DNA from 4 places in the Pseudoalteromonas sp. SG44-17 genome. Region 3 is predicted to be linked to each of the others. Evidence: predicted binding sites of a transcription regulator. Region 3 holds the regulator's gene; each other region holds the start of a gene.

What was found. The regulator sigma-54, encoded in region 3, starts transcription at its own class of promoters, with help from an activator protein. The targets are predictions, from matches to a motif close to GTTGGCACGNNNNTNGNNT.
Region 1: the regulator sigma-54 is predicted to act here: its motif matches at 1,139-1,157, upstream of H5182_RS02325 (hemerythrin domain-containing protein).
Region 2: the regulator sigma-54 is predicted to act here: its motif matches at 1,385-1,403, upstream of fliE (flagellar hook-basal body complex protein FliE).
Region 4: the regulator sigma-54 is predicted to act here: its motif matches at 5,200-5,218, upstream of H5182_RS10545 (BON domain-containing protein).

Annotation. Positions count from the first base shown of each region.
Region 1 is NZ_JACJEV010000002.1:200,089-207,777, forward strand. It holds gene H5182_RS02320 (TonB-dependent receptor domain-containing protein) at 1-368, opposite strand, end outside; gene H5182_RS02325 (hemerythrin domain-containing protein) at 676-1,101, opposite strand; gene H5182_RS02330 (S9 family peptidase) at 1,332-3,380, opposite strand; gene H5182_RS02335 (TonB-dependent receptor) at 3,473-6,094, opposite strand; gene H5182_RS02340 (winged helix-turn-helix domain-containing protein) at 6,234-7,689, shown strand, end outside.
Region 2 is NZ_JACJEV010000009.1:40,930-48,618, forward strand. It holds gene H5182_RS08655 (sigma-54 dependent transcriptional regulator) at 1-1,263, shown strand, start outside; gene fliE (flagellar hook-basal body complex protein FliE) at 1,442-1,774, shown strand; gene fliF (flagellar basal-body MS-ring/collar protein FliF) at 1,795-3,510, shown strand; gene fliG (flagellar motor switch protein FliG) at 3,503-4,543, shown strand; gene fliH (flagellar assembly protein FliH) at 4,547-5,365, shown strand; gene fliI (flagellar protein export ATPase FliI) at 5,384-6,718, shown strand; gene fliJ (flagellar export protein FliJ) at 6,718-7,164, shown strand; gene H5182_RS08690 (flagellar hook-length control protein FliK) at 7,293-7,689, shown strand, end outside.
Region 3 is NZ_JACJEV010000051.1:1,366-9,054, forward strand. It holds gene mgtE (magnesium transporter) at 1-49, opposite strand, end outside; gene H5182_RS20815 (HPr family phosphocarrier protein) at 174-446, opposite strand; gene rapZ (RNase adapter RapZ) at 475-1,317, opposite strand; gene ptsN (PTS IIA-like nitrogen regulatory protein PtsN) at 1,500-1,952, opposite strand; gene hpf (ribosome hibernation promoting factor) at 1,957-2,244, opposite strand; gene H5182_RS20835 (RNA polymerase factor sigma-54) at 2,273-3,769, opposite strand; gene lptB (LPS export ABC transporter ATP-binding protein) at 3,836-4,561, opposite strand; gene lptA (lipopolysaccharide transport periplasmic protein LptA) at 4,558-5,091, opposite strand; gene lptC (LPS export ABC transporter periplasmic protein LptC) at 5,081-5,635, opposite strand; gene kdsC (3-deoxy-manno-octulosonate-8-phosphatase KdsC) at 5,632-6,183, opposite strand; gene H5182_RS20860 (KpsF/GutQ family sugar-phosphate isomerase) at 6,183-7,154, opposite strand; gene H5182_RS20865 (calcium/sodium antiporter) at 7,180-7,689, opposite strand, start outside.
Region 4 is NZ_JACJEV010000012.1:13,137-20,825, forward strand. It holds gene H5182_RS10515 (mechanosensitive ion channel family protein) at 1-192, shown strand, start outside; gene H5182_RS10520 (DUF2059 domain-containing protein) at 382-861, shown strand; gene H5182_RS10525 (DUF1289 domain-containing protein) at 971-1,165, shown strand; gene H5182_RS10530 (alpha-amylase family protein) at 1,464-3,473, shown strand; gene H5182_RS10535 (hypothetical protein) at 3,897-4,289, shown strand; gene H5182_RS10540 (hypothetical protein) at 4,391-4,582, shown strand; gene H5182_RS10545 (BON domain-containing protein) at 4,824-5,147, opposite strand; gene H5182_RS10550 (S8 family serine peptidase) at 5,618-7,689, shown strand, end outside.

The sequences.
Region 1 (7,689 bases), on a different contig from region 3:
CCAAAGTTGTTTGGGCCTATATTACCTACGTCACTTTGACGGCGGCCATCAATAAGCACTAGAGTATAGCTTGCGGGTAAACCACGCATGGTAATACTAATATTACCGTTTTTATCTTGTCCGGCACCAACATCGATACCTTCGATATCACGAAGCGCATCAGCAAGGCTAGTAAATGGCTTATTTTGTAGATCTTCGCGAGAGACAACTGAGACACTTGCAGGTGCATCTATTAATTTTTGCTCATAACCAGAAGCGGTGACAACCATCACTTCCATATTTTCAGCTGTGTCATCATCAGCAATAAGTGTTGTTGATGTTAATAATGCACTGATCAGTGAGGCCAGATAAAGCGGGCGGGATTTCATTGTACTTCCTTCATGACAAGAATAAAGATTATTAATCTAATAAGTAACCAAGGTGGGTATGATAACAATTATCAGTTGTATATTCAATTGCGAAATATTTACATTCAATGAATGATTTTCATATTAAATAAAGGTGGGGATGGAGCATGAGCATTAAAAAACCCAGCGTTTGATGCCGGGCTTAGTTAATTTAAGAGTATTTGCTTAGCCAAGTATTGACCGTGTTAGAGGTGCCTAATAAATGCAAATGGTATAGAGTTGTTGCTATTTAGAGAGCTTTATAAATTAAAGCGGGCACATATAGCAGTTAACTCATCGCATCATTATACTTTTCGGCTAGACTTTCTTTTTGACTTTCGGTTAGCGCTTTACCGGCTAGTTGAAATACTTCATGCTCTTCTTCAGCGAGATGATGATGTACAAGATGATGTAATTTTTTAGCGGTCACAAGCCACGCTGGTGAGCTCATATCAGTTTCTTCAAGTTGCTCAATCAATTCATCAAGTTCATGATGCTCTGCAATACTATGACGGGCTTTTTCATGGGTTAAATCATCAAACATCAAAGGATTGTAGAAATAACGCTCTTCAAATTTAGCATGTTCTACTAACTCATGTTTTAAATTATCCATAAGAGACTGTCTATTCGGTGACTCCCCCTGGGTTTTTATCAGCGCATCGACAAGCGAACGTTGTTTATCGTGATCATTACGAAGTGCTTCAAAAATATTCATGGGTTTTCCTTGCTTTACTCATTAATTACAATGAATATTGCAAGACAGAAGCCAACTTTTAAGTTGTTGTAATATATTGATTTAATTTTTATATTTTAGCTTGTTAGGATGTTTTCTTGTAAAAATTACCGAGTTAGGTCTTTATATTACATCCATATACATTGTTATTCAAAAGCAAAAAGGCCAACATGAATGTTGGCCTAAAAGCATATTTACACAAAATAAGAGAGTTATTTATTGGCGTCTTTTACCGCTTTTAACTTGCCTGCATGGTCAATCTCGAATGCTGGCATGTCTTTTTTGCCGTCAATTAAATAGTTATCCATCCAACGCATTAAACGTAAACTGTAATCATATTGCGCGGCTACTTTACGGTTACCATGACCTTCGCCTGGATAGTATACAAGGCGTACATCTTTGCCTTGTACTTTCATATAACGGTATAGTTCCATTGATTGTGCAGGGTGTACGCGAGGATCATCTTTACCATGCATGATCAGTAATGGTGTTTTAGACTGGCCAGCCCAGTAAATAGGGCTGCGCTCTAAATACCACTGCCATTTATCCCATGGGTATGAACGTGCATGCACAAGATTCATTTCGTTGGAAATATCAGTAGTTCCAAATTTAGATAGTTGGTTGGTAACACCTACAAACATTACGCTCGCAGCAAAGTGTTCAGTTAATTTTGTTGCGGCCCATGCTGATGCATAACCACCATAAGAGCCACCCGTAATACCAACACGTTTAGTATCAACTAAGCCCATTTCAACAAGATGCTGTTTAAAGTCAATTAAATCGTCAAACTCTTTACCTGCATAGTCGTTTTGACCAAGCTTTGAATAATCAACGCCTTTACCTGTAGAGCCACGGTAATTTGGGTAAAAGACTGCATAACCACGTGCAGCCCCCATTTGACCTGGGCGCGAGTAGTTTGTTACCCAACCGTCTTTGTCATGGCTTTCAGGGCCACCGTGCACTGACATGATCAATGGATAGCGCGTGCCTTTTTCATAATCTAATGGGTAGACTAATATGCCATCAATCTCAACACCGTCGCGGGCCTTAAGTGAAATAGTTTCTTGCTTAGCAAAACGTTTGTCATTCAACCAGTTGTTTGAATCCGTTAAACGTTGTGCTTTAGAGCCACGAATAATGAATACTTCATTTGGGTGCTTTGCAGTGTTTGCACGTAGCGCTAAGGTTTTATCTGAATCAGAAATACTCAGATTTGATGCAATAAATTGGCCTTCATTAATAATTTTTTTGTATTTATTAGAGCCGGTTTTAATGCTTGCGACAAAACTTTGCGTACCTACATTGGCAATAAAATTAAGCGTGTTGCGTTTATGTGACCATTCAAAATCAACGATATGACCCATGAAATTAGGTAACCAATCACTTACTTCACCTGTTTTTGTGTCAGCTAAAAATAAACGACCAGCTGCTGGATCATGCTTATCTTCGGCACCTAGAATTGCGATGTAACGACCATCATGAGACAGTTCAGCACTGTCTAATTTACCTTCAGTAGCAAACGACATCGTCACTTGATTAGTCGCAATATCAAATAAGTGCCATTGTGATTTAGTGTATTTGTCGTCAATTAGCGCTGTAGGCTGGGTTTTTACTAATAACTTATCGCCTTTTGCGGCCCAGTTTACATCACTTACATAGTTCGCAACGTTAAGCGCTGTTGGTGTCAGAGGTTTATCTGTTTTGGCTAAATCGACAATAAATAGTTGTTTATCTTTTAAGCCTAGCTCATACACCTCAGCCATAAAGCCTAATTTTTTTAGCTCTTTTTCAGATTTATCAGCCGCTGGCATAGCTAAAATAGCGAGTTGTTTGTTATTCGGGCTTAACTGATAGCTAGAAATTGATGTGTCTTTAAGCGATAGTACTTTTTGCGCTTGACCACCATCCACTGGAATTTGATATAACGCGGTAAACTTGTCGTCTTTAAGTTTTGCTAAAAAGTAGATCGTTTTGCTATCGTTTGACCATTGAATACTCTTGATACTTACAGAGCCGGTAATGAAAGGACGCTCGACACCTTCATCATCGACGACATAGAGTTCGCTGTAATTGGCGCCATTCTCGTCGACGTATAATTCACGTGGCACTGAGCGGGTAAATGCAACATTGTCACCATCTGGACTAATGCTGGTTTGAATAACTGACTGAATTTTAGGGATATCTTCTACAGTAAGCGATGTGGCTGCAAATGCCAGTGAGCTTGAGAGTCCAAGAGCCAGTGCTAGGCTAGTTTTTATCATGAATTTTCCTTCGCATGTTTTAATTATCGAAGGATTATAACAAGGTGTACCTTAAATGCTAAAATATGCGATTAATAGGCAAACATTGTCGGCTAATGGCTGTAGCGCACACCAACATAAAAGCGACGGCCATTTTGATAAATGCCCGTTGGCGCATATTCATTACGCTCATAAAGGTAAGTGATCTCATCGGTGAGGTTTATCGCTTCAATAACAAAATCAAGGCTATCAGATATTTTAAAAGTGACGCTACCATCAAGTTGGCCAAAATCATCCATCATAGTCTCTCCCACACCCGTGGCAAAATGTGTGCGATAGTTATACGCCAAGCGTGAGCTTAGCCAATCATTTTCATAATAACTGGTTAGATTAATAGTGTGTTTTGAGGTGCCGGGTACATAATCGTCGCGCGCTGATGTGCTATCTGTTCGGTCGCCATCAACAAACGTATAGTTGGTGATCAAGCCAAAACCATAGATAAGCTCTTGTTGATAGCCAATCTCAACACCGCGAATAGTACCACCACTGCCATTGATTGGTCTGTCAATGGTCATTTCAATGCCTTCATGTTGTTCAATGGTACGTTTAAATTCAACAAATGATTCGACATCTTTATTAAATAACGCCACAGAAAGGAGGGCTGCATCATTAAAATACCACTCAACGCTTAAATCAAATTGATTGGCTCGATAGGGGTCTAAGTCAGGATTGCCTCCTTGACCCTGTGCTTGAGTGACATTGTAATTAGTTGAAGGCATTAAATGATTATACTGAGGACGTGACATTACGCGTGCGGCGCTGATACGGGCGATCAGGTTCTCATTCAAATCAATACTGATATTGGCGCTGGGTAATATATCGACATAATTTTTATTATGTTGCTGCCATGCAAAACTTTCTTGTTGTTCAACCGGTGAACCAATACGTTTATAAGCACCAGCGTCTTGCCTAGTATTTACAAGCCTTACGCCAAGGTTAGCACGGTAGTCATCACCATCTAGCATCAATTTAACATAACCTGCGGTGGTGCGTTCTTGAATATCAAATCTGCTAGCTTTTTCTTGTTGTTTTATAAAGTCGATAGTTTGGAAGTCTTTTGATAACGCACTAATATTGGCGAAGCTATAATTTCTGAGGGTATATTGATCACCAATATCGGACAAAAAGCCATGGGGAAAACTAGCAGGGTAATCCGCTAACGTCCAATCAAGCTGTTGAGCTATACCATCAAATGCGCCATTGAATGAACGGTAACGAATAAAATCGCGTTGATGGTCGCGGTATTTTGCACCTACTTTAATCGCGCTGATGATAGAATGATCAACTGCGCGTTCAAAATCACCTTGTAAATAGAGCTCTTGATCATTGGAATCTTGGCTGTCGTTACGTGCTTCTGTCAGTTGCCAAGCCTGTGCATCAAGGGGAGAAACATCATAATTGGCAATAATATTTTTACGCTCAGTGGTGTTTACGCTAAAAGCAGTATTGGCGGAAAATTGCGATGTGTGATCTTGCTTAGAGCCACCACCGCCTTTGGTAAAACCAATTTGGTATTGGTTCTGCCAAAGGTGTGCTTGTTGACTGACAATTAAATGCACACTGCTGGTATTTATTTCAGATTCTCGCCAAATAGCTTCCATTGCAGTACTAAAAGGCAGGTTTTGTGCATTTTGCTCAGGCACTTGTGAATAGCGGGCGTAAGTTAATGTGTTATCACTTATACGAGCATCACTGATATGGCCACCTCTGGCAAACACGCTACTGGGTTGCCATAAAAAGTTTTGGTTACTGTTATCGGCATTAAGTACTGAATACAAGGTATTAAGTTGAATATTCCAATCTAAGTTTGGTTGATATTCAAAATTCGCAGTTGCACTAGTCAAAATACGTTGTTGCTGGAAAATAGCTGAGCCACCTCCGCCAGGTGTCCAAATATTTTTTATATCTGCGGTGTTATCGTCACTTGCTGTGAGCGTACCATCTGTATTTTGTTGGAAGTTTTGCTCATGCCAACCCCAAGATTCAAGACCATCACGACGCAATGAACGTTGATTACGCGTGAAAGTTATCAGAGCACCAAAATTTTTATCTGGATTAGTCCAGTTATAAAATGCAGCCAGTTGTGGGTCAAACTCGCCAGATAAATCATTGTATTGTATTTGTGCGTTGGCAACAAAATGATTACGTTCGGTATGCAATGGACGCTGAGTTTTTATATTGACAGAGCCACCGAGTGACCCCTCGTTATGGTCTGCTTGCGGGGTTTTATAAACTTCAAGCGAAGATACTAAATCAGCAGGTAATAATGTGTAGTTAAAACCTCGGTTTGGCTGAGTTGAGATCCACCAATCGGCCGAGGCAATGGCTTGGCCATTCAAAAAAGTACGATTTTGCTCAGGTGTTGTGCCCCTGACACCGACACGCTCACCTTCACCTTGTGCACGCGATAGTGAAATTCCGGTAATACGTTGCAATGCTTCGGCAACATTTTTATCTGGGAACTTACCAATATCTTGTGCACTAATTGCTTCTATGATTGATTGGCTATCACGTTTATCTTGCAGTGTTTTGATAGCGCTGTCATGAAAGCCCCTAATTTGAATTGTTTCTAATTTTTTTTCGTCGCTGGTAACAGGGGGATTTGCCATACTCATAAATGAGCAGAGTGTGAAGAGAATCGTCATGTTAACAAAATTGACTGCTTTTATCGGCATATTCGACCCAGTTGAAGCGACATTAAAAATTATGCTGCAGCTAAGTACTTATAAGATAAGTGCTTAGCTGCGGGCTATGTTATGATTTACTGTACTTGCTTATAATACGCCTTCTTGGCTTATTTAACCATAGATTAACGTGTGTAAAAAACGAACTATGCCAACACCCGAGCTAAAACAGTTATTACTTAATGATGTACTCGTTGACTTTACTGCCTTAAAAGTGAAAGTGGCAGGGCGTTGGTGCGCGGTTGAAGCAAAGCAATTGATGTTGCTAAAATTATTACTTGAGCATCAAGGCCAAGCGGTTCCTCGTGATATAATTATGGATAAGATTTGGCCAGAAGTGGTGGTCAGTGATAACTCGGTGAGCCAGCTGGTCACCCAACTGCGTAAAAGTTTAAAGGATGATAAAAACACCGCGCTCTTTATTAGAACTGTCCCGCGAGTTGGCTATCAATTAATAGCACAAGTAAGCGATGCCCCGACATTATTAGACAAAGTCACACCAGCAACGCCACGTACATCCGTTTTATTTATTACGCTTGGATTAATTTTTGGCACCATCATTACACTTATTAGTCAGTATTTACTTGCACCTAAAGCGCCGAGTTTAAATTATGAGTATCAATCACGGATCACCTCAGCTCCTGGTGCAGAAGTATTTTTACGTTATTCCCCAAATGGTAGATATTTAGCGTTTAGCCAGTCAAACGAGCAGCAAAGTCAGTTTGATTTGGCGGTTTATGATCAACAAAGTAAAACTGTCCACAGTATTAAAAACTCAGGTTATTCTGAAGAAGCGCCAGTATGGTCTCCGGATGGTAAATGGCTGGCATATTTTAGATATGATCCACTGAGCTGCGATATTCGGGTGATCCCTGTATCTAACGCAATTGAAACGTGGCGTTTGAGTCCCGAGTTTAAATTGACCCGCTGCCAACAACGCCACGGCCCAACCAAACTACATTGGGTTGATGAGAATACGATTTATACCACTCATTGGCAGGATGAGCAGCCACGGCTAGTAAAATATACCTTAGCATTTACACCTACGCCAACTTTATTAGAGCAGCAAATCGTAGGGGATTTTAAACCAATCACTTTTGATATTAACAAGCATAATAAAATGCTGTTACTGGAAAAAGATCAAGGCTGGTTTAGCGTTAGTGAAGTTGATTTAACACAATCACTTAAGCGTACTGAAATAAAGCGCAGTCGTCATAGTCATGCGCCGTTATTATTTGACAGTGAAGACAATTATTATTGGCTCGGGGATGATGCATTACGCCGTTATGACTATCAAGGTAATGAACAACTAGTTCACCAACCGCTAGGCTTTGTTGCCGATTTAGCGGTTAACCCGCAAACAGGCGATATTGCCCATGCTGAAGGACAAGCGCGCGTTAATTTGTATCAAATTGAACTCGATTTTACTCAGGATTTGCCTCAGATCCGTAATGCTGTACAACTGTCATCGTCGGCACGAATGGATATTTTACCTGCGGTATCCCCCGACGGGCAGCAAAGCGCGTTTATTTCATTACAGCGCAGAGGGATCACGGGCTTTACTCATATAGAAGTATGGCTTAAGC
Region 2 (7,689 bases), on a different contig from region 3:
CCTGATCTACCGGTTTTAATGATGACAGCGTATGCGACTATTGATGATGCTGTTGAGGCTATGCGGTTAGGGGCAATTGACTATATGGCCAAACCGTTTGCGCCCGAAGTGCTACTTAATATGGTAAGCCGCTATCTACCTGAGCCAGAAAAAGAAACTGATGGCCCGATTGTCGCTGATCCTAGTAGTATTCAGCTATTAGAACTTGCTAGTCGGGTTGCTAAATCGGATGCCAGTGTGATGGTGCTTGGTCCTAGTGGCTCAGGTAAAGAAGTACTCGCACGCTTTATCCATGATAAATCAGATCGCGCAGAGCAGCCATTCGTCGCAATAAACTGTGCTGCGATCCCTGAAAATATGCTCGAAGCTACATTATTTGGCTACGAGAAAGGCGCGTTTACTGGTGCGATTCAAGCTTGTCCGGGTAAATTTGAGCAAGCACAAGGTGGCACAATTTTACTTGATGAAATCACTGAGATGGATTTAGGCCTACAAGCTAAGTTATTACGTGTATTACAAGAACGCGAAGTTGAACGTTTAGGTGGTCGCAAAACTATTAAGCTGGATGTGCGTATTTTGGCTACCAGTAACCGTGATTTAAAAGAGGCTGTGGCTAAGCACCAGTTTAGAGAAGATTTATATTATCGATTAAATGTATTTCCGTTGATGTGGCGTCCACTTTGCCAACGTCCAGGCGATATTGTCGTGTTGGCAAAGCATTTAATTGAACGTCATCTCAATAAAAGCAAAGAGCCTATCGCTGTACTTAGCGAACCGGCAGAGAAAAAATTATTAGCTCATACTTGGCCAGGTAATGTGCGTGAACTGGATAATGTGATCCAGCGTGCGCTGATATTACGCCACGGTGATATGATTGACGAAAGTGCTATTTTTATTGAAAATTTAACCCAGACTCCTCTAACTGCGGCTTTATCAGCAAGTTTAGTACCGGTCAATTCAGCGCCAGAAAGGGCGACTTCGGCGGTTACAAGTTCACCAACTAATGATGCTTATTATGATCTGCAAGCGCCAGCAATAAAAGCGACAGCAGAACGAAATCAGCTGCGTGAAGAATTACCAAGCTTGGATTCGGGAAGTTACAAAGATGAACTTAAAGATAAAGAGCATAGAATTATTTTAGAAACCCTAAATCGTTGCCAAGGCAAGCGTAAAGATGTAGCTGAAACATTAGGGATCAGCCCACGAACATTACGTTATAAATTGGCTCAAATGCGTGATTTGGGGATCACCTTACCTGCTTAAGCCTCTATAATTTTTGTTTTCCTTCACTATTTAATTTACGCTCAGCCTTGCTGGGCGTAAACTTGTCAAAACTCTGACAACTAAAATAAATCTTAAGTTTCTGATATTTATTGTTTTATTAGTTGGCATGCTTTGTGCTTTATTAAGTTATTAGTAAACTGCATCGTCAGAGACAATTATGAAAATTCAAAACAGCGCATTATTTCAAGAAATGCAATCTATGGCTCTCGAAGCTGGTCGTAGTAATCAAGTAAACAAATTACCGACGCAGGCGCAGCCTACTTCGAGCGCCCAATTTGGCGATTTGTTAAGTGATGCACTCAATACAGTGAATGGCCTTCAAGCTGATGCGAAACAAAAAGTCGTAGCGGTTGAAATGGGCGATCGAAATGTGTCATTAGCGGATGCAATGATCGCATCACAAAAATCGTCAGTTGCCTTTGAAGCTACGGTGCAAGTTCGTAACAAACTTGTAGAAGCCTATAAAGAAATCATGAACATGCCTGTTTAACTAGGTAGTGGAGAATTATTGTGGCGCAATCTAATCAATCAACAGATCTTGCTTTGGCCGGCGGCGGTATCGACCAAACTGATAATGACGATCAACAAGAACAAAAGTCAGGCTATTTAAGTGCATTAAACGGCGTTGATGTATTGCGTCAGGTTACTCTAATTATTGCATTAGCGATTTGTTTAGCGATTGCTATTTTTGTGATTATTTGGGCACGTCAACCAGATATGCGTCCACTTGGAAAAATGCCAACGGAAGAGCTAATTCAAACGCTCGACTTTTTAGATGCACAAAAAATTGACTATCAACTTGATGGCAATGTGGTTTCTGTTCCTGAAAATGAATATCAAAATATTAAATTGTTAATGACCCGCGAAGGTATTGAGCAAGCGCCGAACTCGGGTACTGATATTATCATGCAAGATATGGGTTTTGGTGTTAGTCAGCGTTTAGAGCGTGAACGTTTAAAGCATGGTCGTGAACAACAACTAGCGCGTACGATTGAGGAACTACAAAATGTCACGCGTGCTAAAGTATTATTGGCAATACCGAAAGAAAATGTTTTTGCTCGTCGTGAGAAAAAACCATCCGCAACAGTGGTATTAACTTTAAAACGTGGTCGTATGCTCGGTAGTGAAGAAGTGGACGCCATTGTTGATATTATTGGTTCAGCAGTGCAAGGTTTAGAGCCGTCACGAGTAACTGTAACAGACCAAAATGGCCGATTACTTAATTCAGGATCGCAAAGTGCGTTAGCTGCTCGCTCACGCAAAGAATACGATATTGAACGTAAACGTGAACAAGAATATCTAGATAAAATAGATGGTATCTTAATGCCAGTTATTGGTATGGGTAACTACACTGCACAAGTCGATTTAAGTATGGACTTTAGTGCGATTGAAGAAACTCAAAAACGCTACAACCCTGATTTACCGGCGGTACGCAGTGAAACCACCTTTGAAGAAAACAACATCGGCGGGTTAGCTATCGGTATTCCTGGCGCGCTGACAAATCAGCCTCCAACAGATTCAAATATTCCTGAAATTGCCGGTCAAGGTGGTGCAGGCTCTGGTTCATCACCCAGTCGCACTCACAAAGAAGCGACACGTAACTATGAACTTGATACTACTATCTCCCACACACGTCAGCAAAGTGGTGTTATTCGTCGAATTAGTGTGTCTGTGGCAGTCGATTATGTGGCAAAAGTGGGTGAAAATGGTGAAACGACTATGGAGCCTCGCTCAGTTGAAGCACTGTCAAATATTCGTCGTTTACTGCAAGGTGGTGTGGGTTTTGACTTACAGCGTGGTGATGCATTAGAAGTAGTGACAGTACCGTTTGTACGTGAACCGATGGACTTAGCTATTGAAGTGCCACTGTGGGAACAAAACTGGTTTATGAAAGTTGTGCGTTTAGTGCTTGGCGCATTGGTTATTATAGTGCTAATCATGGCGGTGGTTAAACCTATGCTGAAACGCTTGATTTACCCAGATGATACCCTTGAAGAGTATGATGATGATGCGCTTAGTTCTGGTGTAGATATTGGTGATAACACCCTAGATATGCTAAATAAAGATTTTGATTCTGCTTCGGTTGGCTTCTCAAGTGATGGTACACTACAGTTACCAGACCTACATGGCGATGAAGACTTATTAAAAGCTGTTCGTGCCTTAGTAGCAAATGAGCCAGAACTCTCCTCACAAGTTGTGAAAGCGTGGTTAACTGAAGATGACTGATCAAGAACAAAAACAACTGCCAGCAGCGTTTGATGTTGATAAATTAGACGGTGTAGATAAAGCCGCAATTTTATTGCTAAGCTTATCCGAAGAAGATGCAGCGCAAATATTAAAGCACCTTGAACCTAAACAGGTGCAAAAAGTGGGTATGGCAATGGCGGCGATAGATGATCTATCGCAAGCCAAAATCAGTGCCGTGCACAATTTATTTATAGAACAAATACAAAGCTTTAGTACGATTGGCTTCCAATCAGAAGATTTTATCAAAAAAGCGCTTACTGCGGCACTTGGTGAAGATAAAGCGGCAAGCCTGATAGATCAAATTGTTATGGGATCTGGTGCCAAGGGTCTTGATTCATTGAAATGGATGGACTCAAAGCAGGTTGCCAATATTATTCGCAATGAGCATCCGCAAATACAAACTATCGTTTTATCGTATTTGGAGCCTGAGCAATCGGCCGAAATTTTAGCGCAGTTTCCTGAAAAAGTGCGCTTAGATTTAACCATGCGAATCGCCAACCTTGAAGAAGTTCAACCTGCGGCTTTACAAGAGTTGAACGAGATAATGGAAAAACAATTTGCCGGACAAGCTGGTGCGCAAGCTGCAAAAATGGGCGGCTTGAAAGCGGCGGCAGATATCATGAACTACCTCGATACTAATATTGAAGGTCAGTTGATGGATTCTATCCGTGAGCATGACGAAGAGATGTCGCAACAAATCCAAGATTTAATGTTCGTATTTGAAAACTTAATGGATGTTGATGATCGTGGTATTCAAGCTATCTTGCGAGAAGTCCAACAAGATGTACTGATGAAAGCCATCAAAGGTACTGATGATGCATTGAAAGAGAAAATCCTCGGCAATATGTCAAAACGGGCTGCAGAGATGCTTGCTGATGATTTAGAAGCAATGGCACCTGTGCGGATCAGCGAAGTTGAAGCCGCGCAAAAAGAGATCTTATCTACGGCACGTCGTCTCGCTGATTCAGGTGAAATTATGCTTGGTGGTGGTGGTGGTGAGGAGTTCTTGTAAACCATGAGCAAACCTACTCAATATCAAGGTCGTCCTTTACGAGCCAGTGAAGCAGTTGATGAGTTATTAGAAAACTGGCCAATTCCAGATGTTACGCAAGACACTCGAAAATTCGATGGTCGTTCAACGGCGTTTGGTACACCGCTGGCCGATTTATATCGTAAAGAGCTTGAAGAAAGTGAACAAGCACTAGAGCCCGAAGAGCCTGAGCTGCCCTCGTTAACAATGGCTGAGCTGGAACGAATTCGTCAAGATGCCTACGAAGAAGGCTTAAAACAAGGCCACGAGCAGGGTTATATTGATGGTTTTGAAAAAGGCGTAGGTGAGGGAAAAGAAGCCGGTTATAAAGAAGGCATTGAGCTTGGTAAAACACAAGGTCAAGAAGAAGTAAAACCACTGATTGAAGAACAGCTAACGGGTCTAAAAGCATTGTTGGATAGTTTGTCAGCACCATTAGCTAAAGTCGATGATGACGCCGAAAAGCAACTTGTACAGTTAACCGTAATGCTAACCGAAGCGCTAGTTTATCAAGAAATTAAAACCTCCCCTGAAATCATTTTGCAAAGTTTAAAGCAGTGTATCGATGCGTTAGCCAATGAGCAGCAAACTGTGCGTATTCATTTACATCCTGAAGACATTGAACTGGTTAAAAATAGTTATGGTGAAGCTGCACTAGCTGAAAACCATTGGCAGTTAGTTGCAGAGCCGACTTTAGATCGCGGCGGTTGCCAAGTAAAAACACCTCAGTCATCTATTGATATGACTATAAAAACCCGCGTCAAAGAAACGTTGGATAGTTTTTTGCATAGTAGTGGTATCTAACGCTATTTTTGGTTTGCAATGAGTTCTCAACCACGCCCATTAAGTGAACGTTTACAACAGTATCAAAAACATATTCATAGCCCAACGCCTGCTGTTGCGGGAATTTTAACCCGTGTTGTAGGGTTAACATTAGAGGCGAAAGGATTACGCGCGCCAGTTGGCAGCCAATGTAAAATTGAAACCATGCATGGTTTTGTTGATGCTGAAATTGTTGGTTTTAATGATCAGACGCTTTACTTGATGCCAAATGACCATATTTCTGGTGTACTACCTGGAGCGCGAGTGATCCCACAAGTAAATGATACCGGACTGCCTGTTGGTATGTGTTTACTTGGTCGTGTTGTTGATGGCTTAGGGCGTCCGTTGGATGGGCTTGGAGCTATTAAAGCAGAGCATTACTTAAAATTTGCACAAAATTCAATTAACCCATTATCTCGACGACCAATTACGCAGCCGATGGATGTTGGCGTACGCGCTATTAATTCAGTGATAACTGTTGGCCAAGGCCAGCGCATGGGGCTATTTGCAGGCTCAGGCGTGGGTAAGTCGGTATTACTGGGTATGATGACCCGAGGCTCAGAAGCTGATGTAATAGTTGTTGGTTTAGTGGGGGAGCGTGGCCGCGAAGTAAAAGAATTTATCGAAGAAATACTCGGTGTGGAAGGGCGTAAGCGTTCTGTCGTAGTTGCTGCTCCCGCCGATGCATCGCCATTAATGCGATTAAAAGGTTGTGAAAGTGCGGTAACTATCGCGGAGTACTTTCGCGATCAAGGCTTAAATGTTTTATTGCTACTGGATTCTGTAACGCGTTATGCCATGGCTCAGCGCGAAATAGCGCTTGCGGTTGGTGAACCACCGGCGACTAAAGGTTATCCGCCTTCAGTATTTGCAAAGCTACCCGCGCTGGTGGAACGTGCTGGTAATGGCGGCGAAGGGCAAGGCTCTATCACAGCGTTTTTTACTGTACTGAGTGAAGGGGATGATATGCAAGATCCGATTGCTGATGCGGCGCGAGCCATTTTAGACGGTCATATCGTGTTATCCAGAGAGCTCGCTGACAGTGGTCATTATCCTGCTATTGATATAGAAAAATCGATTTCACGGGTGATGCCACAAGTTGTCTCAGAAGCACACATGCAACAAGCGCGAGTGTTAAAACAAGTGTATTCAATGTTCCAGCAAAATAAAGATATGATTACTTTAGGTGCTTATCAAAAAGGCACCGACCAAATGCTTGATCAGGCCATTAATATGATGCCAAGAGTGAATGCATTTCTACAACAAGGCATGAAAGATGTGATTAGCTATGATGATGGCCTACAAGGGCTTGCGCAATTATTAGGACAAGCATAATGGCAACAAATAAGCTCAATCTATTGCTGAAAATAGAAAATGATAAAGAAGAAACTTTACGGATAAATTATTTACAAGCGCAGCAAAACTTGCAAGGCAATCAACAAAAATTGCAAGGCTTGAATAACTTTCGTTTGGAGTATACTCAGCAATTACATTTAAAAGGAAAGTCTGGTTTAAGTAGTGCAGGGTTTAGTCAATACCATGCTTTTATAGCCAAAATAGAAGAAGCTATTCGTCAACAAGCCAATACCGTCAGTACTGCTAAACAAGTTGTTTCACAACGACAAAGTTTATGGCTGAAACAGCAGATTAAAGCTAAAGCCGTTGCTAAATTAATAGAAAAACAGCAGCTTAAAGCGAATGTAATCGCACAAAAAAATGAACAAAAAATGCTTGATGAATTTTCTGCAAATCAATTTTATCAAAGACGTCGCGCTCTATAGTCATCGCCCAAAATAGCATTATTTATTTATTAAAATTAGCTTAGGCATATTATTTGCTTGTTTAACGTATGAAGTATTTATTCTGGCAAACTGCGGCGGCAAATTGCCACTTTTAATCTAGGTGAATTATGGCTATTAGTGATCTTTCAGTGTTTATCTCAACTGAGCAGGATGTTCAGTTAAATAAAAAAGACAGTGCCAAAGGCAGTGCGGCAACAGGTAAAGAAAGCACCGATAGTGATTTCTTTAGTGAGTTACAAAACGCTAATAATGCTGCAGAAACACCCATGAAAGTTAACTCATCTGGCGCTGTGTCAGCTGCAAGTGAAGCCGAAGTTGCTGCTGAAAAAGCGCAAAAAACGCCCACTGACAGCAGTGATGAGAAAACGATGTCAGGTGATGATATGTCTGGTGATGCAATGCTTGCTCAGATCACGGCAGCCAACAATATGGACACTCGGGTAAATAATACGCCAACTGTTGCAAATGCCTCATTACTTTCAACGTTGGGTAAATACAGTGAAG
Region 3 (7,689 bases):
CTTGTTTTAGTTGTTGTAGTGGGTAATCTTGTTCAAAAGCTTCTGGCATTGGCGTCCTTAAAAAATTAATACACTTGATAGGTAGGGTAACTGTTGTCGATAATTAACGCGCTTGGTCTGTTTAATTAACGACTTTATTCAGTTTAACGCAATTTAGTGGTACTGACTACGAGCTATTCTTGTTCGTTAAAGCGTTGTGCGATCAACTCACCAATTGCTGCAAGAGCAGGTTCAGCGTCCGGGCCCTCACATACAACTTTAACTTCTTTGCCTTGGCTACTTTCTAATAGCATTAAGCCCAGTACGCTGTCGCCTGCGGCTTGTTTGTCATCTTGATGAAGTGTGATGCTGGCATCAAACTGCACGGCTAATTGCGCTAATACGCTGGCTGCGCGAGCATGTAAACCGAGTTTGTTTTTTATTAAAAATGTATCTTCTAAGCGCATCAACATTCCTTACTGTAAACGTGAGTTGTTATTCTTGTTCACGATGGCGAATTTTCACATTACTGTGGCTCATCGAGAAGCTTTCACCTATAGTTTGCGCTAGATAAACTGAGCGATGTTGACCACCGGTGCAACCAATAGCAATTGTTAAGTAACTGCGGTTATTACGTTCTAAGTGCGGTAACCAAGTTTGTACAAAGGTTTGGATCTGCCAAGTGAATTTTTGCACGATACTGTGACTGGCTAAATAATCTTTTACTGGTTGATCCAGGCCTGTGAGCGGTTTTAACTCAGGCTCCCAGTGTGGATTAGGTAAAAAACGTGCATCAAATACATAATCGGCTTCTTTTGGAATACCATGCTTAAAACCAAATGATTCAAAGGTGATGATTAGTTTTTTATCTTTTTTCCCTAAAATCTTTTCACGGATTGACTCAGCAAGCTGGTGGACACTGAGATCTGTGGTATCAAGCATGAAATCAGCACGAGTAGTTAATACATCAAGCAACACTTTTTCTTGCTTGATGGCTAAATCCAGTGGCAAAGAGTCCAAAGATAATGGGTGTAAGCGGCGGGTTTCAGAAAATCGCTTGATCAAGGTTTGATCATCACTGTCTAAATAAAATAGCGTCGGATTTGCAAAGCCAGGCAAGTATTCAAGAATGTCGTTAAATTCTTCCTGCTCCTTCGGTAAATTACGAACATCGATACTGACGGCTATTTTGTCGTAATTATCAGAGACACTGCGTACTAATGACGGTAATAAGTTAACTGGAATATTATCTACACAATAATAGCCAAGATCTTCTACTACACGTAAAGCAACAGATTTACCTGAGCCAGAACGCCCACTGATGATGATTAACTCCATGTAAATTCTCCTTCATTTAATACCAATTTTATTAAAAACATGCTCATTCTTGCTTGTTAAATAACCCACTAACTTTGTTTAAAATTATTTATATAGAACAACTATATAAATAATTTCCACCTTGTTCTAGAGCTATTTCCCTGTTGCAATAATTACTCTCTAATTCAATACAATTGGTATGACTACGATTGAGCTGCAATTACATGATACAAATCTTGGTCTGTTTTTGCGCTACGTAGTTGTTTACAAAAATCTTTGTTATTGAGTTTATCAGCAATTGTGGCTAACGTCTTCAAATGAAGTTGGCTGTCACCATCTGGTACGATGAGGGCTACAAATATATCAACTGGGCGATTATCAATCGCATCAAAATCAACCGGTGATTCACTCACTAAAATTATTGCTAGCGGGTTTTCAACACCACTCATACGGCCATGAGGGATAGCAATACCACGACCAATACCGGTACTACCTAGTTTTTCTCTCGATAGTAGTGCGTTGAGGATTTCTTGTTGTGATAGCTGAGGGAGTTGTTCATGAGCCAATTGGCTTATAAATTCAATGATCCGTTTTTTGCTATTAAAAAGGACCGCAGCTTTACTGCAGTCCTGACAAATAAGTGAGCTTAATTTCATAGTGTTAGTGTCGAGCGTGCTTCTCTTTGTGTTTAATTACTTGACGATCAAGTTTATCGATTAGTCCGTCAATAGCTGCATACATGTCTTGGTGCTCAGTCGAGGCAAATAATTCAGCGCCACTGACATGTAATGTGGCCTCTGCTTTTTGGCTTAGTTTTTCTACATCAAGAATAACATGGACATTATTGATATGATCAAAATGCCTTTCAAGCTTGGCAAACTTATTGTTTACATAGTCTCTTAATGAATCAGTAATTTCTACGTGACGACCAGTTAAATTTAGTTGCATAAGCATTTTCCTCTTGTGATTTTACGCCTTAAATCAAACTTTTACGTTGATTTGACGGTGGAATAGCCAGCGACTCGCGGTATTTTGCAATAGTCCGTCTAGCTACTTTGATACCTTGCTCTGCCAATATATCTGCAATCTTACTATCACTCAATGGTTTCGCTGAGTTTTCTGCACTGATCAATTTTCTGATCAATGCTCGAATAGCTGTCGAAGAGCATTCGCCGCCGTTCTCAGTGCTTACATGACTTGAGAAAAAATACTTTAACTCAAAAATACCACGGGGGGTATGCATGTACTTTTGTGTCGTTACGCGAGAGATTGTTGATTCGTGCATCTCAACCATTTCAGCAACGTCGTTTAGTACCATAGGTCGCATTGCTTCAGGGCCATGCTCAAAGAATCCCTGCTGTTGTTTTACAATGCAGTTAGTTACTTTGAGTAACGTCTCGTTACGACTTTCTAGGCTTTTAATAAACCATTTAGCTTCTTGCAAATGCGAGCGTATAAATTGGCTGTCAGTGCTTGATTTTACTGAGCGTGACATTGCCGCATATTGGCTGTTCACTCTAATTTTTGGCATGCTGTCTGGATTAAGTTCAACCACCCAGCGACCTTTAATTTTTTTCACCGAAACATCAGGTATAACATACTCTGACTCTTCGCGTACTATAGTATCCGCAGGCTTTGGGTTAAGGCTGTGGATCAGTGTCATTACTTCTTTCAGCTCATCTTCTTTAAGCTTAGTCTTTTTCATCAAAGTGCGATAGTCACGACTAGCTAATAAATCGATATGATCAGTTAAAATCATTTTAGTCTCGCTAATCCAAGGAGTTGCAGGATCAAATTGATTTAATTGAATACATAAACATTCTTGTAGGCTGCGCGCAGCAATACCAACAGGGTCAAATAACTGAATGCGTTTTAACACTGCTTGCACTTCGTCGAGTTCGATTTCTTCTTCGTTATTACCTTGATTTAAGCTCTCTGCGATGTCTTCGCAGCTCAAGGTTAAAATACCTGAATCGTCAACAGCTTCAACAATCGCAATGGCAATGGCTTCATCGGTTGGACTAAAAGGTGTGAGCTGTAATTGCCACATCAGATATTCGTGCAGGGTTTCAGTTGAAGCACCTTGATAAATTGACTCATCTTCAGGCATTGGGCCGGATGACGTATTTGGCGCAGCACTCATGTATTCGTCCCAGGTGACGTCCATAGCCATTTCGTCACTTAAAGTCTCTTTGCTTAATGCTTCGCTACTTTCTTGTTCATATTCGCTGGGCTTGTCGTCTGCTGATGCACTAACGGTTAAGTCATCGTTGTCTTGTTTTTGTTCGTTTTTACCAGCCGTGTCGTCTGAATATTCATGCTCTTCTAGCTCTAACAATGGATTGCTGTCGAGTGCTTCTTGAATTTCTTGCTGGAGATCCAATGTACTGAGTTGCAATAAGCGAATTGCTTGTTGCAGCTGTGGTGTCATTGTAAGTTGCTGGCCCATGCGCAGCTGGAGTGATTGCCTCATGTATCTCTAACAATCCTTTTATTGTTATCATCGTTAAGTCTAGCAGATACTTAGCCGAGCGTGGCTTTATAGCCTAAATTGCTCGCCCAGGTAAACATCGCGGACTGTTTGGTCGGCAAGTACATGCTCAGGGGTACCTGATGCAATTAACTCCCCATGAGAAACTATGTAGGCTTTTTCACAAACATCAAGGGTTTCTCGTACATTGTGGTCGGTAATAAGTACGCCAATACCACGGTTTTTAAGGTGTTCAATAATCTTCTTTATATCTAACACTGAAATAGGATCAACGCCAGCAAAAGGCTCATCAAGTAAGATAAATTTTGGATTTGCGGCTAAAGCGCGTGCAATTTCAACTCGACGACGTTCACCACCAGATAATGCCATACCTTGGCTGTCGCGAATATGTTGAATGCTAAACTCATCAAGTAAGCTGTCTAGTGCTTCTTCTCTGGCTTGTTTATTCAGCTCTTTACGAGTTTCTAAAATAGCCATCAGGTTTTGATAAACAGTTAACTTACGAAAGATGGATGATTCTTGTGGTAAGTAGCCAATCCCTAACCGTGCGCGACTGTGCATTGGCAGTAAAGTGATGTCATTATCATCAATACTTATTTTACCTTTGTCGCTAGGTACTAAACCCACAATCATATAAAAAGTGGTGGTTTTACCTGCGCCATTAGGACCCAGTAAGCCAACAATGCTGCCTGCGCTAACTTCTAAACCCACGCTTTTTACAACTTGGCGACCTTTATAGCTTTTTGCTAAAAATTCAGCTTTTAATATACTCATGGCTGCCCTTTAGGTTTGTCTTTTTTACTGTCAACAGGTACCAAAATAGTGTGTACGCGATCGTTTGAGCTTGCGCCTTTTTCAGCACTGATCAGCTGTTGGTCCATATCATAGGTAATGCTTTTGGCATTAATTTTTTGACCTGCTTGAGTGACTTGTGCATTACCAATTAACGTTAAATAGCGCTTGGCGACATCGTAACGGACTTCATCAGCACTGGCGCTCATTATTGTGCCATCAGTTTGTTTTTCTTCAAAGTAAGCAGGGTTACCAGTTGCAACAAGCAATTGTTTGTTATTGCCTAAATCTTCGCGCTTATGGACTTCAAGTCGATCCGCTTTGATACGGCGGTTACCATGAATGATTTCAACATTTTTTTCAAAAATACCGATATTATCTTTCAGTTGGGCAAGCTGCTTTTCAGCACTGATAGAGACTTGATCCGCAGGTGGTGCCGTATTTTCAGCAAAGCTTGCAAAGGCAATGAATAAGCTTGGTATCACAAGCAAGTGAGCAAATTTATTGGTCATAATATATGGTTCGCGTATGGTTAATTAGTTCTACCACTTCGGCTTTTAAGTCGGCATGGAGGCCGCGCCCAGTGATCTTTAAATTTGGTCCGATTAATTCAACTGGTTGTTCTGAACTCATGGTTTGTAGTTCAATATCAACCTGAATATTATCTGCGTTTATATGTTCAATCATGGCATTATTGGTCAGGTTTTTAGCAACCACATTACCTTCTAAAATTAATTGATGATTTTCATATAGGGTGGCTTCATCGGCATTAATTTGCCACGTTTGCTGTTGATTATAGAGTGTAAAAATAGGTTGTTCAAAGTAAGTAAACCCTAACTGTTGGTAAAGTTCCATTTTTGCAGCTGTTACTTTGTGGCTAATTTTACCTTGTTCATCAAACGCGGTTTGTTTTAATGCCACCGCAGTATAATCAGGTTTTGCTATTATATCTTCTTGGTTTTGTTTTATGGCAGTGCTTTGATAAAAATACGGATACCACAGCCATACCATACAGCCGACAAATAATACGCATAATATTAAACGCGCACTATTCATGAGCTTGTGCCTTCGCTAGTTAATGATTTACCATTTTCGAGCATTAATAAATCAGTGAGTTCACGCACCGCTCCAAAACCACCAGGGAGCATGGTTGTATAATGTGAAACTCGCTTGATCAAGGGGTGAGCATCATTTACTGCCACCGCAAAACCAACTAATTCCATTACCGGCAAGTCAGGCCCGTCATCGCCTATGTAAGCGATTTGTTCATCGCTTAACTGCAATTTATCTTTGAGCTGTTGATAAGCTTGCAACTTGTTTTCTTGACCTTGGTAAATATGCGGTACTGTCAGGCTAGTCATCCGTTGCTGAACTATCTGTGAATGACGACCGGTGATCACGGCAACTTCAAAACCGCTATTGATCAGTGCTTTGATACCAAAACCATCTTTAGTATTAAACGCTTTGAGTTCTTCACCTTGATTGCCAAGATAAATGCGGCCATCTGAAAACACCCCGTCGATATCACAGATCAGGAGTTTGATTTTTTGTGCTCGCTCGCTCGCATCATCTGAAAGTGGCTGATATAAGTCAGCAAACTGCATTATAAAACTCCTGCTTTGAGCAAATCTTGCATATTAAGAGCACCAATAGGGTGGTGTTTATCATCAACTACAATTAAGCCATTGATACGCTTATTCTCCATAATATTGAGTGCCTCGGCGGCAAGCATATCTGCAGTTGCTGTAGTGCAAGAGCGGGTCATGACAGTGCTGATCAAAGTACTGTGAATATCCATTCGTTGCTCTAAAATTCGGCGTAAATCACCGTCAGTAAAAAGCCCTGCAAGTTGCCCTGTGTCATCAACAATGGCCGTCATACCTAAGCCCTTGGCCGACATTTCGATTAATGCATCTTTGATACATTGCTTGTCATTGATCATAGGCGTTGCTGGGCCACTGTGCATAATATCTTTTAAACACAATAGTAAACGTTTGCCTAAGCTTCCCCCTGGATGCGATAGCGCAAAGTCATCGGCAGTAAAGCCTCGGGTTTCTAACAGAGCAACGGCTATTGCATCACCCATCGCAAGCGTTGCAGTCGTGCTCGCAGTCGGGGCGAGTCCTAATGGGCAGGCCTCTTGACTTACTTTGATGCATACATGAGCATCAGCCCAATTTGCCATTGATGATTCAGGGTTACCTGTCATGGCGATCATTTTTGCGCCAATACGTTTAATAACCGGAATAATATTCAGTACTTCGCTGGTTTCGCCTGAGTTAGAAATAAGCATAACCACGTCATCACGAGTGATCATCCCTAAATCACCATGACTTGCTTCACCCGGATGGACAAAAAACGCAGGCGTGCCAGTGCTTGCCAGTGTTGCAGCAATTTTATTACCAATATGCCCAGATTTCCCCATACCGACTACTATGATCCTTCCGTGACATTGATACATCAATTGGCAAGCTTGATTAAAGTTTTCGTCTAGATATTGGGTTATATCAAGCAGTGCTTGGCGCTCTATTTCTAGCACCCGCTTACCTTGTTCAATAAAATTTAACTGCGTCATTGTGTTATCCATTTTGTGGGTAGCATTAAGCAACTTGGCTAAAAATATAACTCTGATATGCTAAAAATGCGACCAATAACAGGCCACCTTCAACTCTATTAATGCGTCTTGTACCTTTAAAGCTCAAGGACATAGCTATAAGGGCTATGGTGGCACCAATCATAATTAAGGCATCACGGTTTGCAGCTGAAGGGTCAATAATTGAAGGGTTGATAATCCCAGCCAGTGGCAACACAGCTAAAATGTTAAAGATATTTGAGCCAACAATATTACCCAGTGCTAAATCATCTTCGTTTTTTAATACCCCAGCAATACAGGCTGCCAGCTCAGGCAGACTGGTGCCAATAGCAATAATGGTTAACCCTATTACTAAATCACTTAGGCCAAAGTATTTGGCTATATCAACTGCTGAGCCAACTAAAAAATGTGAGCTGACAGGCAGTAATATCATACCAATAATTAACCAAAATAAAGCCGATTTGGTGGGCACGTTATCTGGTACGTCTTCACAGGCTTCACTTACAAATGGGTCATC
Region 4 (7,689 bases), on a different contig from region 3:
TTTTGGATAAAATACCCCGGCGAGGCAGACTTTATGACCGTACGCCATAAAGCAATTGTGGCAGTCAAACAAGCGCTAAGTGACGCTGATATTAGTATTCCATTCCCAATTCGCACCCTTGATTTTGGTATTAAAGGCGGTGAAAAACTCGATGCGATGATCACTGAAAAGCGCCAGCACTCAGAACAATAAATGGTTCTAGGCTTATTATATCAACAGGTAATATTTACCTGTTGATAGTGCTAATTTACACAAATTTACAGCTGGTAATACAGTTGTTGATTTGCGCATATTTACCAGTATTAAGTTTTCTACTGATAGACAGCAACAATAAGAGTAAGATAAGTGCATGTTTATTTATCCCTGTATAAGGAAATTACAATGAAAAAACTCCTATCAATATGTGCGTTTTCACTATTAATATTAACCAACCTCAGTTATGCAGAAGAGCAAGCAACCAGCCCAGTTGAAAGAATGTTCTCAGTAATGGACATGGATAAGCAGATGACCGGTGGTTTTGAAGCTATGTTGCCGGTTATTGAGCAAATGGCGGCACAGTTAAAATTGGATGCAGCGGCGAAAGAAGAGCTGAAAAATATTTACCGAGATTGGTTTAAATATGATTTTGATCAGCAAGTAATTTTAGCTGAATTGGTTGAAGTCTACTCAGAGAATTTCACTGACAAAGAAATCAATGAGTTAACCGCCTTTTATGAAACACCCACAGGGCAAAAGTTTCTAGCTAAATCACCAGAATTGATGCAAATAGGTGCGCAGTTAGGTATGCAAGAAGGGCAGTTAAAACAAGGCCTACTGCTTGAAAGACTGCAACCATTTATGGCGAAGCATCAAAACAAGTAAAAGGCAGTGGTCATAGTTTAGTTATCGCTAGCCGATTATCTACTGCACTTATTAGACACGAGCTAAAACTAAGGCTAGTGTCTAATAAGTAAAGTCGAAGGTAAAATTAATGAATAACATTAAAGTGAGCAATGAAGAACCAAGTAGCCCATGTATTCGGCATTGTTGTTTGGATAAAAACGATACCTGTATCGGTTGCTTTAGAACCCTTGATGAAATTCTCGCGTGGCACAGTGCAAGTCCTGCACAAAAGCTGCAGGTTCTTAATGAATGCCAAAATCGCAAAAACGCGCAACATAAATAATCACTTTGTAGAGCAAACTGCAGTCTGAAAAAGCTAACCCCAAATTTCAAGATTAGTATAAAAACCGTATACTAGTTTTTACTGCTCTGTACTGCCCGTTAATAAACACTCCAACACACACAAAGAATAAGTTAGCGATATACTCGTACCACTGCATTTGGCTAAGCATCCATAATCGATGGTGTTTTTGAATTTTTGATTGCATACGTATTCAATTTTCATTTTGTGAGAACCTCTCTATTGTTAATTATTTGTAAATATAGAATGCCTATTACTTGACAATACAACGGAACACACAATGAAAATTAAAAAAATAGTAACCACTATTGGGCTAAGCATTGCCCTAAGTGCTACGTCGATTGCAAATGCAACACCAACAACATTCGTCCATCTATTTGAATGGAACTGGCAAGATGTAGCCCTCGAATGTGAACAATACCTAGGACCTAAAGGCTATGCAGCGGTACAGATATCGCCACCTAATGAACATATACAAGGCAGCCAATGGTGGACGCGTTATCAACCTGTCAGTTACCTATTGCAAAGCCGAGGCGGTAACCGCGAGCAGTTTATTGATATGGTTAATCGCTGTAATGCCGCTGGCGTTGATATTTATGTAGATACTTTAATCAATCATATGGCTGCAGGCAGTGGTACAGGTACCGCTGGTAATACCTATGGTAATAAACAATACCCAATTTATAGCCCACAAGACTTTCACACCAGTTGCACCATTAATGGCTCTGACTACGGCAACGATCGTTACCGAGTACAAAACTGTGAGTTAGTTGGACTAGCAGATTTAGATACCGCTGCAACGTATGTCCAAAACACATTAGCGGCTTACATTAATGAATTACAAGCCATTGGTGTTAAGGGGTTTCGGTTTGATGCCTCTAAACATGTTGCAGCCAGTGATATTCAAAGTTTAATGGCGAAAGTGAATGGCTCGCCAGTGGTCTTTCAAGAAGTAATTGATCAAGGTGGCGAGGCTGTTGGTGCCTCTGAGTATTTAGCGTCAGGTTTAGTTACGGAGTTTAAATACAGCACTGAACTTGGCAATACCTTTAGAAATGGCTCGCTCGCATGGTTAAGTAATTTTGGTGAAGGGTGGGGGTTTATGCCAAGTGCATCAGCTGTAGTATTTGTAGATAATCATGATAATCAACGCGGTCATGGTGGTGCCGGTAATGTAATTACCTTTGAAGATGGCCGCTTGTACGACTTAGCAAACGTATTTATGTTGGCTTACCCGTATGGTTATCCAAAAGTAATGTCTAGTTACGACTATCATGGTGACACAGATGCTGGTGGTCCAAGCGTACCTGTGCATAACAACGGTAATTTAGAATGCTTTGCGAGTAATTGGCAATGTGAGCATCGTTGGGCATACATTGCAGGTGGCGTAGATTTTAGAAATAATACGGCTGATAACTGGGCAACAACCAATTGGTGGGATAATACTAACAATCAAATAGCCTTTGGTAGAGGAAGTTCAGGGCATGTTGCCATTAATAAAGAAGGCTCAACACTCAATACTACCGTGCAAACAGATATGGCTCCAGGGCAATACTGTAACGTGCTAAAAGGAGCGCTGACTAATGATGCAACAAGTTGTACTGGTGAAGTTATTACTGTTAATGCAAATGGCACTATAAACTTAAATGTAGCCGCGTGGGATGCAATGGCTATTCATAAAAATGCCAAGTTAACCACTAACTCAACCCCTGATCCTCAGAGTGATTGGCAGCGAACTGTGATATTTATTAACGCACAAACGCAAACTGGCCAAGATATGTTTATTCGCGGCGGGATTGACCATGTTTATGCAAACACAAACCTTGGGCGTAACTGCCAAACAAGCAACTTTGAATGTGCTATGCCAATTCGCCATAATAATTTGCAAAGTGCCACTACCAGTCCTTGGAAAGCAAACGATAATTACCTAGATTGGTATGGTATTGAAACGGGCCAAAGTATTGAGGCGCAAGGGACCGCAACCGATTGGACAACTAATATTTGGCCAGCAACTTGGGGAGCAGAAAAAACCGTTGCTAATGATGGATTTGGTGTTACACCACTGAATATTTGGGGTGAACATTATTGGCTGCTTGATGTTGATATGGATTGCAGCAAAGCGGTTAATGGATGGTTTGAGGTAAAAGCGTTTATTAAAAATGGTCAGGGCTGGGAGGGCAATATCGCGCAAGCAAACCCCCCTTATGCTAGTACTAATCATGTTGCTCAATGCGGCAAAATTAATAAATTTGAGTTTAATAATTCAACGGTAGAAATACGCAATTTCTAATTTTATTACAGATAAATCCCAGCTAAACCATAAGTATGCGTTTAGCTGGGATTTGTAAGTCGCTATTATTGCCAAAATGAATTTTGAGCTTTATGGTCATTAGTAACTTTGCGTATCTGCAAATTAGATAAACAGTTATCTAATTACGATTTACTATTAATGCTTGATTAAGTGATTGAATGTAAATAAAGTTAGTTCTTTTTTGATGTTTGAATAGAAAGAGTAATTCTAAATACTCGTTAGCTTTTAAATAATGTATAAGTGCTATAAGTTGAGTGGTTTAATATAACTTACTTAGGCATTATTAAATTGTATACAATGAGTTAGTTAGCTATGTCATTTGGGCTAGACAATCACTCCTCTGCGTAGATTTGTTCGCTGTTGCGCGCGGCAATATATTTTAAAGGGAATTAAGGTATCTGGATGAAAGAAATCATGGTTTATGGAACAGTTATCCTTTGTTTCTTTTGTTATGGTCTTTGGCCTTTTATCGCATCAGCTTTACTGGTGTTTATTTCTGATGACCCAACTTTAGGTATTATCAGTTTAGTTATTTGGTCAATTGCTGTTACGATCCAAATAATTGCTATGTGGCAAATATTTAAAAGAAATTCAAAAGGATTACATTTGTTTTTCTCTGTAGTTTTTCTTTACGTATTTTTATATGCGGGTGATTCACTTATCGTTTCATTAGAAAGTAACGCTGTTTTTTCATTTTCAAATATTATAAATAAAGCTATATATCCATTGTTCGCTGCATGGGCTTTGTATTTTAGCGATGCCAAAGATTTCTTTATTAAACCAACTGAGAGTTAGTAATGAGTAAGTGTAATAATTGTAGTGCCAGTATTTCTTTTATGGCAGTTTTAAACACCATGAATCCCTTGAAAGTAAAGTGCTCAAATTGTAAGGAGCCAGTGCGAATTGATAAGGTTAGTGGCGGTATTGCAGCCCTAATTATTTCATCTATTGCAGTGACTATACTGGCGATGTTTTACGGTTCACCAAACTATTGGTTAAAAATAGTTCTGCCTGTAGTGGTAGCTGCCGAGATCGGATATTTTGGCCTCATTAAGTTTGGTATCGTTAAAATTAAAGCAGTTGAGTAAATCATAAAAATTCATCTGGAGATTAGTGTTTCTCACATTAGTGTTAAACGCATAAAATTGCCAATTAAACTCAGCAGTGAGTTTAATTGCACTAGCGATAACACAACAAAGCAGTTCTATTTCTATTAAATACCTTATTGTGCATTGCGGTGTGTTGGTGATGTTTTTATATGTTGAGCAAGCACAGTAATGCTTATCTTGTCTTTAAATAGTAGAGCCTTGCAAATCAATTTTTAATCTTCTATCTAGCTACTTTAACCTGCATTTTATTTTCAATAATTGCCACACCTTGGGTATTTTCTAAAAACTTTTGTGCCAGTGCGCGTTCAAAGCCGGTTTCGGTTATACCGTACAGGGCTACTTTGTTGCCATTAACGTGCACTTGTAGTTGCGAGAGGTGTAGGTTTGGATTGCTGCGCAGTTTATGAATTATAGTCTGTTGTAATGTCGGTTGAGGAGAAACGCTGCTGATCATAATTGTGCTGGTGGCCGCACTGACTTGTATTGTGCAGGCGAGTGAAAATATACAGCATACTAATGACATAGTTAATTTGAAGCGATTCATGATTCCTCCCATAACGTCTATTATATTTATTTAGTGACTAGTAACCCTAGTGTTACAATATTCATTCCAAGATTAAGTCATTGAAATATATTGATAATTTAAAATTTTTGTAAACTATTTAGGAGTTTTTTACATTCAACTGAGTAAAAAATACGGTAATTTTTAATTACTTTAGATTTATTTGTTCCTTTTTTTGTTTTTTTAGAACAATATGATATAAAAATTACCTGTAACATTTATTTTACAAAAATCATTGAGCTCAAGTAAATCAAAGGCATGTGGTTTAGTTACTGTATAGCCATCTAATTAAAAATATTTTCTTTAATTACAATAGATTAATTGCTCTACTTTCTATGGATAAACAACTGTACTCGGTTTATTGACAGCGTTGTCTTTAGGTGTTTTTATTAAATTGATGTGAATTATTTGTTAATTCAATTCTCTTTAAACTAACATCCAAGGATTTTTAAATGAAAGCGTCGAAAACCCCAACATTCAAAATAACGGCATTAGCGAGTGCTATTTTGTTATCAACAGCTGGTTCTGCAATCGCTGAGCAAGTAGAGTCAGAGCGTTTTATTGTGCATTTATCTGAGCAAACGACTGCTCTACATACTGCGTTTGCTCAAAGTAAAGCGCAGATTAATAATATTAAAGTAAGCTTGATGAGCGATGTTGCTACTCAAGCTAATGTTGAAGTACTACAAAGCTTGCCTGATATTAACGCAATGGCGGTGGTTTTAACGGCGGATCAAAAAGCTCGTTTATTACAAAGTAGCGATGTAGCCAGTATAGAAGTGGATCCAAAGCGTTATTTAATGGCCGAAAGCACCCCATATGGTATTACTATGGTTCAAGCTCAACAACTTTCAGATAACCTAACTGGCAGTCAAAAAGTATGTATTATGGATACTGGCTACACACTAAATCATCCTGACTTACCAAATACAGGCGTCACTGGCAGTGATGGTTATGGCGCTAATGATACAGGTAATTGGTATAACGATGGTAACGGCCATGGTACACATGTTGCGGGTACTATTGCAGCGTTAGGTGGAAATGGTCAGGGTGTTGTTGGGGTTAATTCTTCGGGCCAATTGGGTTTACACATTGTTAAGGTATTTAACGACCAAGGAAGATGGGCATATGGTTCTGACCTTGTTGCAGCTATCAGTCAATGTCAAGCCGCTGGGGCAACAGTGACCAGTATGAGTTTGGGGGGGCCTCAATCATCTAATGCTGAGCGCCAAGCTTTTGCTAATAGCTATTCGCAAGGTATGTTGCATATTGCAGCTGCAGGTAATGATGCGAATAGCTCGTTAAGTTACCCTGCATCTTATGATGCGGTTATATCTGTGGCGGCAGTTGATAGAAATGGTAATAAGGCATCGTTCTCACAATATAATTCACAGGTTGAAATTGCAGCGCCAGGCGTTGGTACTAACTCAACATGGAATAATGGCGGGTATAAGAGTATAAGTGGTACTTCCATGGCAACACCGCATGTATCTGGTGTAGCTGCATTAGTCTGGAGTCACTTTCCAAACTGTAGTAATCAACAAATTCGTGATGCTTTAAATACCACTGCGCAAGATCGTGGCGCACAAGGGCGGGATACCTCATACGGTTTTGGTATTGTTAAAGCAAAAGATGCCTATGATTATTTAGCACAATCTGACTGCGGTGGTGGTAGTGGCATGGATAATGTGCCAGTTGCAAGTTTTAGTGCAAACGTAAATGATAAACAGGTTACTTTCAATAACACCTCTACGGATGATAAAGGGATCAGCAGTTATAGCTGGAGTTTTGGCGATGGCAATTCATCGAATACTAAAAACCCTATTCATACTTATACTGCAGAAGGTAATTATACAGTCCTTTTAGAAGTAACTGACACCATAGGACAAACAAATCAGCGTAGTCAAACTGTGACTATCTCATCGAATCCTCCTGGCGGTTGTGATGGTTTAGCTAGTTGGGATGCAGCAAAGTCATACCGTGTTGGTGATTTGGTTGAGTTTAACCAAGTTAAATATAAAGCAACTTGGTGGTCAACGGGGGCAAGTCCAGCGATTTATTCTAATGTTTGGTCGCGTCAAGGTAATTGTCAAAATGACGGTGATGTTAATCAAGCACCTAAAGCGAACTTTGATTTTAGTGTCAATGGGTTGGCTGTCAGTTTCACTAATGCATCGACTGATGATGTGGCTGTTACAGCCTATAATTGGACTTTTGGTGATGGCAGTGTCGCTAATACCGTAACACCCAATCATACTTATCAAGCCGCAGGTTCCTATGATGTAGCACTTACGGTAAGTGACGCCCAAGGACTTAATCATACCTTAACTAAAACAGTAACTGTTACAGATGGCACACAAACTGGCTGTACAGACTTATCGAACTGGAGTGCAAGTGCTGTATACACGGCTGGCGAAGAGGTGGCCTATAATGGTAAGCGCTACAGTGCGAAATGGTGGACACGCGGTGCAAACCCTGCTGATAATTCCAGCGCATGGGCCGTTTGGAAAGACCTAGGAGTTTG